DNA from 3 places in the Halomonas sp. N3-2A genome. Region 2 is predicted to be linked to each of the others. Evidence: predicted binding sites of a transcription regulator. Region 2 holds the regulator's gene; each other region holds the start of a gene.
What was found. The regulator sigma-54, encoded in region 2, starts transcription at its own class of promoters, with help from an activator protein. The targets are predictions, from matches to a motif close to TGGCACNNNNNTTGCTNT.
Positions count from the first base shown of each region.

Region 1 (4,216 bases), 410 kb from region 2:
CACTAACGGGCTGATGCTTATGGTCATAGGCGTCGGCAATATCGACCTGACACAGCTGACGATGGGAGTAGTTACGCTGCAACTCCGACAGCACGCCGATTTCCAATCCCCAGTCAGCGGGAATTCGGATGCCCTCAAGCACATCGCTGCGCATGGCAAATTCACCGGATAACGGGTAACGGAAGCTGTCTAAATAATCCAAATAGGGTAACGGGCCACAGACAGTTTTCAAGGCACGTAGCAGCGGCGTCACCATCAACCGAGAAACACGCCCATTGAGCTTTCCTTCGGCAATACGCGGGTAATAACCTTTACAAAAACTGTAATTAAAACGAGGATTCGCGACGGGATACATAAGGCGCGCTAGAAGGCCACGGTCGTAGGTAAGAATATCGCAATCGTGAAGACCAACAGTGGTCGAGCGACCTGAACTAAGCACATAGCCAGCGCAATACCATACGTTTCTTCCTTTACCTGGCTCTAATGCCCCCAAACCATGATGTTCTAATTCTTGGTCGATGGCGCGTAAGCGCGGACCGTCATTCCATAAGATTCGAGTGTGCTGGGGCAAGCGCGAAAAGAACTCCCGTGCATATAAAAACTGATCCCGGTCTGCCCTGTCCAAACCAATGACAATTTCATTGAGATAAGGCACTTTCACCAGCTCATCAACAATCGCCGACAGCGCAGGCCCTTCCAGTTCAGAAAAAAGCGAGGGTAAGATCAGCCCCATTGGGCGGCGTTTGGCAAACTGGCAAAGCTCCTGTTCAAGTGCCGCAACTGGCCGACGCGTTAAGTTGTGAAAATCGGTTATCACACCATTTTGATGGAAATCACTCATACGCTAGCCTCCCGTGACTTGTAATCTGATGCAGCGGTGTCATTCACTGGCGTCATTTTTAGACGCCCGTTATCTCGCCCCCACCAGTGGGCTACCCCCTCAGCCCAGCCAGTTGGCCCAGTCGCGTTTGTTCGATATAGCGCACGGTTGTGCGGCTCAACGTTAAGTGCGTGGCAACCTCGAATCACCACCGCTTGATCGACAGTGTCCAGCATCGTGATATCGTTTGGGCCATCGCCCAAGCCCAATGACAGTGGTTGGCTGCCTCGTAATGCAGTAAATCGCTTGATTAGCCACTCTACAGCACCACCTTTGTCAGATAAGCGCCCAATCACATGCCAAAAGCGTCCCCCTTGAGTGAGTTCAAGGCCATCGCCTTCAAGCGCAATGCGGAACGTTTCAAGTGCAGTTGCATTATCCTCCCAAATAAGCGGCTCACTCCCCTCCCGCTGCCGCGCAGCTTTCGCACGGATTTCATCAAGCCCAGTTAACGCCATTACCTGCTGAAGACTTAAGTCGCCCATGCGGGTAAACCGAACACCCAAGCGCTTACGCCAAACGTTTAGTCGCGCTTTAATGAAGCCACTATCAACGCCGGTGTGTTTAATAACGACGCCATCCCGGCCATTACCAGGGCGATCTAAACGCGCATGACACCAACCAGGCGGCAAACCAATAACGGCGCCATTCTCGGCAATAAAGGGGGTCGCCGTTAGCCCAAGGGCTTCCCGGAGAGGGATGAGTTCAGCGCGAGTTTTACTGGTAACCGGAATGACCGGAACCCCTAGCTGTTTAAGGCGGGCAAGCCAGGGCTTGGCAGGTGAGAAATCATAACTGTGGTGATCTAGTAATGAACCATCTAAGTCGGTGACTACCAAACGCGGTTGAAGCGCTGGGTCTAAGTCGCTAGGTGACTGAGCATCACTGGGCAACGCAGTATGCCTTTGTTCGGTCATAGCACCACCTTTTTGCAATCTTAAAAGTCGTTACACACGCCCACTTTTAGATAAGCAACCAAGCAGTTTGTATGCCAATACAATTTTATTGTTAATAATCAGAAGATTGGCTCATAAAAACCAGCTGTCTTTTTATAAGCACCAAAACAACGCAATCTTGACGCACCAAAATAGCGCGCAAATAAATTGAAAAAAATTCGACAAGCCCTTGGCAAAAGCCCACAAATAGCTATACTCAAATTGTACCCACTGGCAACCTTGTACACCCCTCACCTGATGCCAGTGGGCTGCAGTGAGACAAGCCCTTTCATACCCGCCTCCCCGGCGGGTTTTTTTGATCTATTCCTTAGTCCACGTGAATAACTACCTCAACGCGACGGTTGCGCGCTCGCCCTTCAACAGTATCGTTATCTTCTAGCGGCTGGGTTGCGGCTAGTCCAACCGCTCGTAAACGCTCCGGAGCAACCCCTGCGGCTTCCAGTGCCTCAACGATCGCAATCGCCCGCGCACTTGAAAGCGCCCAGTTGGACGAAAACTCTGGGGTATTGATGGATTGGCTATCAGAGTGCCCCTCCACCCATACTTCCCCCTCGAAGCGCTGAATGGTATCCATCAACGACCCCACTAGCGTTGAGCCCCCTTCTGTCAACTGAGCATCGGCAGAGGGAAATAGCAACCGATCTTGTACACGCAGGCTGATCCCTTCGGCAACCCGGGAAACTTCAACGCCTTCCAAATTAGGTAGATACGTCGAGGCCTCCACACGCTCAGCCAATCTCTCATCAAGTGCTAATGCGCTATTCATCGCCACATCAGACACTTTTTGTACATTAATAGGTGGGCGATCGGTGAGCACTACCATGTAATCCGCCAACGGCGAAACAGCCTTACGCTCATCGGTAGGCAGCAGCAACTGCGGAAGACTACTAGTGACAGCCGATGGCTGCGTATCTATCGAGTCCTCTTCAATCCGCGCCAATAAAGGAGGCACCTCCACAACAGCAGTGCGAGCTTTAGGCAACCCTGCCACACCCAACGCAGCGCTAATCGCAAACGGGCTGAGCGTATCACTACTAGGTGATACACCGAGTACCGTGCGCTGCTGGCGGACTTCAGCAAGCGCATCCGGCAAGGGTATTTCTCTAGCAGGTGACGACTCATAGCCGTACTCATCGGCTGTTTCTTGCTGAAACAATGATGGGCTTGTCACATTTGCCGCAGCAATAATAATAACGAACAGGGCTACCAGTAGCGTCATGATGTCAATATAGCTAATCATCCAACCGCTATTACTTTCATCTTCTGGATAGGCAGTTAGCAGTGAATCATGGCGCGGACCAGCGCGGTGGTCTTCAAGCATGGGGGGGTTCACTCATTCAAGTTTTTAACCTCGTGGCCGATATAGGGTAAGCGTGGCAAACTAGTCTATCAAAAGCCGTTTCGTAGCGAGAAGGAACAATCAGGTGCGCACCCGACCTATGTCATCAAGAACTGCTTCATTATCGACAATGTCACCATCCATGGTTCAACTATTGCGCCCTGCCTGTATTGGACTGGCGAGCCTGGTGCTAAGCGGCTGCTTTTATGCCAACACATCGCAGGCTCCCATTGCGACTACCTACCCTTATAGTGAGCAGCAGCGCATGCAAGCGGCTCAGCACTGGGAAGTGCTAGCCCAACACGAAGCGGCAGGCATTCTTCGCAGTGAACGGGTTCGCTTTAGAGACCTGCATATTCCAGCGCAAGAGCATACATCCGTTAGCGCCTACTATGGTGGCGAATTTGAACGTGGCTTTCGTACGCTATTAACAAGCGAACTGGTGTCGCGTGGGGGAAGCGTGATGACACACCCCAGCACTGGCGGCGCCACCGTCCAAGTAGACGTTGAAGTTGTTGAGCATCGTGATCGCGGCTATATACGCCCACCGTTTGGTGCTTACACCGCCCTTGCCGGTGGCGTGACCGTGGCTAGCATGGCACTAGGAAACTGGAGCGAACCTGCACTTGCATTAATTCCCGCGGCGATGGTGGCAGATACGACCAGCGGCAGTTGGACTTATGAGGGCAAAGAGGAGGTTATCATCACTACCCAGATCGTTGATAATGACCGCATTCTCTACTCCTCTTCTAATATTTATTACATAAATGCTGGTGATCGACGTCACTATGCACCACATCGTGTTCCTCAAGCGCCTGTAACCCCTACTGTTTCTATCACCAATACTTGGTAATTACATGCTTTCACTCTCTTCCTCTCTGTCTCCACTGCGCGGCTTAGCAGTTGGCGCTCGCCTGCTTATCGCTGCGTTGCTTATGCTGTTTTTGGCTGGTTGCACTGCACTTGGCAATAACAATAGCGTGCGAAATGCCGAGCCTCAGCCAGACCTCTCCGAACTAGCCCATGAAGCCGCCGCACAAA
Region 1 covers NZ_CP022286.1:182,379-186,594, reverse strand. The annotation lists gene CEK60_RS00860 (glycosyl transferase) at 1-841, opposite strand, end outside; gene CEK60_RS00855 (HAD-IIB family hydrolase) at 838-1,797, opposite strand; gene CEK60_RS00850 (OmpA family protein) at 2,144-3,157, opposite strand; gene CEK60_RS00845 (hypothetical protein) at 3,318-4,028, shown strand; gene CEK60_RS00840 (FlgO family outer membrane protein) at 4,033-4,216, shown strand, end outside.
Region 1: CEK60_RS00855 (HAD-IIB family hydrolase) is a predicted target of sigma-54. The motif match lies at 1,857-1,874, and genes of this name have one in related genera.

Region 2 (4,216 bases):
AGCCAAGCCCCCGTAGAAGTAGAGGCTGACCGTTTAGATCTCGATCAACGCGCAGGCACTGCTGTGTATTCAGGCAACGTCGATATTCGGCAGGGCAATATGCAACTGCGCGGAGATCGCGTTGAGATTCAGCGCAACGATGCTGGCGAGCTATCGCGCGCCGTTGCAACCGGTGGACGAGCCTATATACGCAACCAGCTCGAAGACCAAGCTAGCCCAATGGAAGGCTGGGCAAAGCGCATTATTTATCATGTTGCCGAGCGTCGGGTAGAGCTCATTGACCAAGCGGAACTGACCCAGCAAGCAGATCGCTTTGAAGGTGGACGCTTAGAGTATTTTATCGACCAAGGTGTGGTTCAGGCGCGTTCTGATGTTAGTGGTAGTGAACCACAACGTATCCGCATGACTCTTCAGCCGGAACAATAGGAGTGTCCAGTGGCGACAAATAACGCAGAGCCTGCACCTCAAACCACAGCCTCAGAATCAGCGCCGATAAAAACCCTTTATGCTCGCCACCTAGCCAAAAGCTATAAACGCCGCCGTGTCGTTAAAGATATTAACCTAGAGATATCTCAAGGCAGCGTGGTAGGGCTGCTAGGCCCCAATGGCGCTGGCAAAACGACATCGTTTTATATGATTGTCGGCTTGGTAAAGTCTGATGCGGGAAAGGTTGGCATTGACGAGCTTGATTTAACCCATGCCCCCATGCACGAACGTGCAATGGCAGGTATTGGCTACTTGCCTCAGGAAGCCTCTATTTTTCGCAAACTTTCTGTCGCCGACAACATCATGGCAATCTTGGAAACTCGTAAAGAACTCGATCGTAACGCCCGGGAGCAGCGCCTTGAGTCGCTACTGGAAGATTTCCACATCACGCACATTCGTGACAACTTCGGCATGAGTCTTTCGGGCGGAGAGCGTAGACGTGTTGAGATCGCACGCTCCCTCGCGACAGAGCCGGCCTTTATTCTGCTTGATGAGCCATTTGCCGGCGTTGACCCGATCTCAGTGGGTGATATTAAAACGATCATTCGAGCCCTCAAAAAACGCCATATCGGCGTGCTGATCACTGATCATAACGTCAGGGAAACACTAGATATTTGCGATATTGCCTACATTGTAGGTGACGGTCATATCATCGCCAGTGGCCCCCCTCAGGAAATTCTCAACAACCAGCGGGTAAGAGACGTTTATTTGGGGGCTGATTTCCGCCTGTAAACAGCCACCTGCAGAAAAAATAGTAGTGGTGGCATAGTTATTGCACTTGCACCAAGCCATAACTCGCACTAGGGTGGAGCTTTCTGATTAACGAGTGGTTCTCAGATGGTCATGAAAGCTTCTCTTCAATTGCGTATCGGTACACAGCTGACCATGACACCTCAGCTGCAGCAGGCCATCGCCCTGTTACAGCTATCAACGCTGGACCTCCGTCAAGAAATTCAGCAAGCACTTGATGCCAATCCAATGCTTGAGCAGGAAGATGAGTTCGGCGAACAGGCCGTTAGTGAACCCCAGGAAGCTGAATGGTCCGAAAGCATTCCTAATGAACTCTCTACTGACAGTGACTGGTCAGACACTTATCAAGACCTAGGCAGCCATGGCACCAGCAGCGAGGGGCCTGACTTTGAGCGTCAAGCCGCGGGTCAAAGTTTGCATGGCCACTTACTTTGGCAACTCGCCATGACAGATTTTTCACCACGCGACCATGCCATTGCTGAAAGCCTCATCGATGCACTGGATGCCAACGGCTACCTAACCCAGCCTCTCAATGACATTCGCGAAGGACTTAAAGCCCAAGGGCATGAAGGCCTTAGCCAGCGTGAAGTTGAAACAACCTTGCTGCGCCTTCAACAGTTTGAGCCCACCGGTGTATTTGCGCGCGACCTGCGGGAGTGCTTAATGCTGCAGCTCGCCTCACTACCCGAAGATACACCGCTGCTGATGCCTGCCAAGCGGCTAGTGCGTCAATTTCTTGAAGCGCTCGGTAAGGATGATGTGCGTTTGCTAAAGCGGCGGTTAAGCCTGGATGATGAGCAGCTTGATGACGTCATTCGCTTGATCCGCAGCCTTGATCCTCGCCCAGGAAGTGCCTTTGGCGACACAGATGACAGCTATGTAACGCCAGATTTAGTCGTCCGCCATGACCACGAAGGATGGCACCTGGAGCTAAACCCAGAGGCACTGCCGCGCTTGCGCATTCAACCTGACTACGCAAGCCTCATCAAACGGGCTGACAAGAGCCAAGATAACCAGTTTTTAAAAGAGCATCTCCAGGAAGCGCGCTGGCTCATCAAGAGCCTTTCAAGTCGAAATGATACGCTACTGCGGGTGGGCCGAGAAATCATAGCGCGCCAAATAGGCTTTCTGGAACACGGTGAAGAAGCCATGAAACCGCTGATTTTAGCCGACATCGCAGACGCCGTTGAAATGCATGAATCTACTATTTCCAGGGTCACCACCCAGAAATATATCCATACCCCGCGCGGTGTGTTCGAACTCAAATACTTCTTTTCCAGCCAAGTAAGTGGCCAGGACGGCGGCGACAGTCATTCCAGCACCGCCATCCGGGCTCGAATCAAAAAACTGGTGCAAGATGAACCGCCCGGCAAACCGCTCTCAGACAGCCGCCTCGTGGCGCTATTGGAAGAGGGTGGCATTAATGTAGCAAGGCGAACGGTGGCCAAATATCGCGAGTCGATGGGCATTCCCTCTTCAAGCGAGCGCCGCCGTTTACGCTAATAAAACAGTGCTAACGAGACAAAGTCTGTCTAGGGGCTTTGCAATAGCGCAAAAAGGGTTACAATCGAAGAACAGTCCGATGGATAAGGAGCACGTCAATGCAAGTAAATATCACTGGTCATCACGTAGATCTGACTGACGCCTTGCGTGACTATGTAAATGAGAAGCTGGAACGCGTTGAGCGCCATTATGACAACATCACCACCGTACAAGTAACCTTATCTGTTGAAAAGGAGCGTCAGCAAGCTGCCTGCACCCTGCATGCTGCAGGAGCCGATCTACACGCAGAAGCATTAGACAATGATATGTATGCTGCGATTGATGCACTAGCGGACAAAATTGACCGTCAACTCGTTAAACACAAGGAAAAAGCACAAGCTCGCGCCCAAGGCGCTGGCGTGCGTTAACTCAATGACGTTGGAAACCATACTTCCCCCGGAGCGCGTGCTGTATGACGTCCCCGGGGGCAGCAAAAAAAGGGTGCTGGAATTTTTCAGCACCTTTATTGCGCAAAACACGCCAAGCCTAGATAGCCAAGAAGTCTTCAGCCGCCTGATTGGTCGTGAGCGTTTGGGTAGCACTGGAATAGGCAACGGCGTTGCCATTCCTCACGCCCGTAGCCCTCACTGCAGCTCGCCTATCGCTGGTTTTTTAAAGTTAGCCGAGCCTGTAGATTTCGATGCTATTGATGGCGATCCCGTCGACCTTGTTTTCGTACTTTTAGTACCCGAAGAGGCGGACGACACGCACTTAGCCTTATTAGGGCAAGTGGCGTCTATCATGAACAGCGTTGACACACGTCAGCAGCTTCGTAGAGCGGCTAGCCAACGTGAGCTATTGGACCTTATAACAGCAAAAATTCGTGAACAGCCTGTTAGCTAAAGGGTCCACCGCTAGACACTGCCTACTAAGTCCAACGTTTACCTCCATTTTTATTGGCATGCCAAGAGAAACTCTATGCAATTGGTGATCATTAGCGGCCGTTCAGGGTCCGGTAAATCTATCGCCTTACAAGCGTTAGAAGATCTTGGCTATTGTGCCATCGATAACCTGCCCGCCATGCTACTCAGCTCCCTGGTGGATGAGCTTCGTGAGCAAGGGGCACGCCCCCAACTAGCGGTAAGTATCGATGCGCGCAATTTACCTGCTGCATTAAAGCAACTGCCAAAAATGCTTGAATCTTTGCGCCAGAAAAGCATTCACTTCCAGGTTATCTATCTAACCACCGATGCGCGAATTCTTCTTGAGCGATACTCAGCCACGCGTCGTCGCCACCCTCTTACGCGTGATAGTGACATGACGCTTGAAGAGGCCATCAATAAAGAAGAAGAAACCCTGCTCGACATCCGTGATCTGGCTGACCTGATGATCGACACATCGCGTCTGTCGGTTCATGACCTGCGCCGCCGGATAACGGATCAGGTTGCCCAACAGCGTGAAGATAGATTAACGCTGACACTAGAGTCATTTGGCTATA
Region 2 covers NZ_CP022286.1:593,966-598,181, reverse strand. The annotation lists gene lptA (lipopolysaccharide transport periplasmic protein LptA) at 1-426, shown strand, start outside; gene lptB (LPS export ABC transporter ATP-binding protein) at 493-1,218, shown strand; gene CEK60_RS02610 (RNA polymerase factor sigma-54) at 1,324-2,739, shown strand; gene hpf (ribosome hibernation-promoting factor, HPF/YfiA family) at 2,838-3,146, shown strand; gene ptsN (PTS IIA-like nitrogen regulatory protein PtsN) at 3,151-3,621, shown strand; gene rapZ (RNase adapter RapZ) at 3,697-4,216, shown strand, end outside.

Region 3 (4,216 bases), 710 kb from region 2:
CGCACATCGCTACCTTCAAGCCCTCGGTACAGCTCCACCGTATGCACGCCCGGAATACCGAACAGAGTTCGAACGCCATAGGTTTCGCGCAGCAGGTGGATCAATAGCTCGGCACAGGTCATGGTTGAGTGATTGCGCATTGCGTCAGCGTTCATGACAGGCCCTCTCAGAAGAAAAATGTATGGGCCATAAAGGCGATGATGGGCAGCGTAATGGCCGTGCGAAGTAAGAAAACGGCGGCTAGCTCCCAGAGCTTAATAGGGATTTTTGATTTAAGTAGCAGCGCGCCAATTTCCGACATATACACCAGCTGTGTCATGGACAAGCAAGCGATCACAAAACGAGTCAGCTCGCTTTCAATGTTCGTCGCCAGCACCGCCGGCAAGAACATATCGGCAAACCCGACCAACGTCGCTGGAGCAGCCGCTTGTGCTTCGGGGATACGCAGCAACTCAAGCACCGGCACCATGGGATAAGAGAGCCAGGTAAACAGCGGCGTAAACTCGGCTAAAATCAGCGCGACGGTGCCGATGGCAAATACCAAAGGCAGCAGTGTCAAAAAGATATCAATCACGTTGAGTAGAGCTAAACGCACCAACTCTTTTGGCCCTGGCGCATCCGCTGCCCGGCGAGTTGCCTGGAGCAAGCTGTAACGAAACAGCCCTACATTTTCGGTGCGCTTCTCGCTTAACTGGCAGCCAACAGGCTCGTAGTAGTCGTTAGATTTTAGCGATAGAGGGGGAATCCGCGCCACGATGATGGCAGCAATCAGCCCTGACACGACTACCGTAAAGTAGAACTGTACGAAGAGATGATTGATATCAACAAAGTTAGTAACCAGTAGACTAAACGCGATGGAAGCCACTGAAAAGTTAGTCGCAATGACCGATGCCTCGCGAGCATTGTAATAACCCTGTTCATACTGTTGGGCGGTGATCAATACACCCACGGTGCCTGACCCCATCCAAGAAGCCGTTGCATCGATAGCGCTGCGTCCAGGAAGATTAAAAATCACCCGAAACGGCTTACGCACCATGGTGCCGATAAATTCCATAAAGCCAAATTCGACCAAAAACGGGAGCAGAATCGCCGCAAAGAAGAAGAACGTCAGTAGCACCGGCGCCAAATCATTGAGCATTACGCCGCCAGTAAACGGTGCCGTCACAAATTCTGGGCCGACTTGAAAAAAGGTCATGACGACAAAGATGCCACCTAAGATGCGCATCACTACCCAAATAGTGTCTACGTCAAACATCTCTTGAAAGTGACCACGTTGCGCCCAGTTAGGCTTTGCCACTTTAACGTAAAGCGTTATCACTACGGACAGACATAGGACTAGCATGGCAATGGCAGGTAGTGCAGAGCCAAGCAGCGACTGCAACCCATCGGCCATTAGGCCCATGCCAATATTAATCGTTCCTCCCACTTGAAAAGGCACCAAAAACAAGAGGACGCCAATTAAGGAGGGAATCAAAAACTTCAGCAAATGAGCACGATGGATTGGAGCCGACGGCTCGGCGTCATCCAATTTTACTTGAGAGAAAGACATACGGTTCACCTATTGGAAGTGATTATTGGAGGTGGGCTGGTGGCGTCCTGGCAGGCAATAAGTAGCCTGCCATTTCTCTGACCATTAGCGCTTTGTCAGATAAGCGCTTTTTATTTATGAGCTATTTCAGGACAGCTTAATCACTGTGTTTCACGCCCGGCAGCACGCAGAGCATTTCGTACAGCAGTGTGGCGCCCATCAATGCGGTATTACCGCTGGGATCATAAGGAGGCGACACTTCCACTAGATCACAGCCGACGATGTTCAAGCCTGCCGCACCGCGGACAATTTCCAGCCCCTGGGCTGAGGTCAGCCCGCCCATCTCTACCGTCCCCGTTCCTGGTGCAACGGATGGGTCCAGGCCATCGATATCGAAGCTGATATAGACAGGCACATCGCCCATCTGCTCGCGCACTTCTTCCATCAAGGGGGCCAGCGAGCGATGCCAGCACTCTTCAGCGGGAACAACGCGGAAACCCTGGCTTCGGCACCAATCAAAATCTTCGGCTGCGTAACCGGTACCACGAAGGCCAATTTGCACCACTTTGCCGTGGGCTAACAGGCCTTCTTCCTGAGCACGGCGAAACGGCGTGCCATGGGCAATTGGCTCACCGAACATGTGCTCGTTCACATCGGCATGGGCATCAATATGGATCAGCCCCACTGGCCCATGCTTTTTGGCAATGGCACGTAAAATGGGCAGTGTCAGGGTGTGTTCGCCACCCAACGTTAGCGGAATGCAGTTGTGTTTAAGCACGTCATCATAAAAGTCTGTGATGATGTCGACGCTTTTGGGCAGGTGAAACGTGTTGATGGGCACGTCGCCTATATCAGCCACTTGTAAACTTTCAAACGGAGCGGCGCGGGTCGCCATGTTATAGGGTCGCAGCATGCGAGATTCATCACGAATCTGACGTGGGCCAAGACGCGTACCAGGCCGGTTAGACGTACCAATATCCATTGGAATACCGATAAAAGCAGCATCTAAGCCAGCAGCACTTTCCTGAGTGGGTAAACGCATCATAGTGGCTGGCCCACCAAAGCGCGGCATACTATTGCCCCCAAGCGGCTGGTTAAAATCAGACATACAGATCTCCTTGGCGTTGTTCATGTTGTAGCTCGGAATAACAACTACATTGCACAGAACATGCCAAGTCTCTAAACGCCCTAATAATAGGGCTTTCAGCCATTATTGATGCAGTAATGAATCAAAATCACGTACACTTAAGTCATCTATGCATCATTAATGCAAAAATGAATTACAGGTTACTCAAGAGACAATCGCTGTGAGTGAAATCGATAAGTGCGTGCTAAAAACCATTGTAGAAACCGCCAACGATCACTTCTTCATCGTCAGCGGAGAGGGTCGAGTGCTTGATATTAGCCCCGGCGCTGAGGCTGTTTATGGCGCGCCCCGGGAAGAGTTGCTAGGTAGTAGCGTTTACCAGCTGCAGCAAGCAGGCATTTTGAAGCCATCCATCACCTTAGAAGTGATGCGCACCCACCAGCCGGCCCAACTGATGCAGGTAACCGGCACCGGGCGCCGTGTGATAGCTCAAGCCTACCCTGTCTTTGTGAATGGGAAGTTAGAGCGTGTTATCAGCCGCTCCAGAGACTTAACCGACTTACAGCTCCTACAAGACGAATATGCGCTACTCCAGAAGCGCTTTAGTGAGCACTTAAAACGTAGCCAAGCAGCCCACGGTGCCGAGGAGCAAGCGCTGGACGACGCGCTGGATAACTTGCAGGCGAGAAGCCACGTTATGCGTGAAGTCGCCTTGCTCCTCAAACGGGTCGCCCCCTCGGACGCTAATGTTTTGATGCTGGGAGAGTCGGGCGTGGGGAAAACCGCGTTTGCCAAACAGTTGCACCGTTGGAGCCAACGCCATAACCATCCCTTTATTGAGGTTAACTGTGCGGCCATTCCCGAAAACTTATTTGAGTCTGAGATGTTTGGCTATCAGCCCGGCGCGTTCAGCGGCGCGGCTCGCCAAGGAAAAGCAGGCTTACTAGAGCAAGCGGAAGGTGGCACGCTGTTTCTCGATGAAATCGGTGAGCTTCCCTTATTAATGCAAACCAAACTGCTAAAAGTTATCCAGGACGGAAGCCTTACCCGGTTAGGCGATACACGACCGCGCAAAGTGGACTTTCGCTTAGTTGTCGCCACAAATCAGAATCTAGCAAAACAAGTAGAAGCGGGCCTATTTCGCCTGGATCTTTACTACCGTCTCAACGTCATACCGGTCACGCTTCCCCCTTTACGCGACCGCCGAGAAGATATTCCTGATCTCGTGGAAGCCTGTTTGAAACGCCTTAACCAACGCTATGGGCGGCAAAAAATCCTGGGCAACCCAGTATGGTCAACGTTAATGGGAAGCGACTGGCCAGGTAACGTCCGAGAGCTTGAAAACTGGTTGGAAAGAGCTTGGCTATCCAGCCCGACGGATCAAATTGAAGCACCTAGCCTTCCTACGCAGCAGCCCCCTGCTAATCTGCCGCAAACGTCAATCTCTTCGCCAATAGCCGCCTTAGCCCCCGAAGAAACCCTAAAGCAGTACCTCGCCAGACTAGAGCGCGAAACCTTGGAAACGTTGAGCAAAACGCTTCCCAGTACGTACGCCATCGCTGAACGGCTGGGGATTAGCCAATCCAGCGTGGTGCGCAGGC
Region 3 covers NZ_CP022286.1:4,612,516-4,616,731, reverse strand. The annotation lists gene CEK60_RS21305 (5-guanidino-2-oxopentanoate decarboxylase) at 1-155, opposite strand, end outside; gene CEK60_RS21300 (YjiH family protein) at 167-1,549, opposite strand; gene speB (agmatinase) at 1,686-2,636, opposite strand; gene CEK60_RS21290 (sigma-54 interaction domain-containing protein) at 2,836-4,216, shown strand, end outside.
Region 3: speB (agmatinase) is a predicted target of sigma-54. The motif match lies at 2,685-2,702, and genes of this name have one in related genera.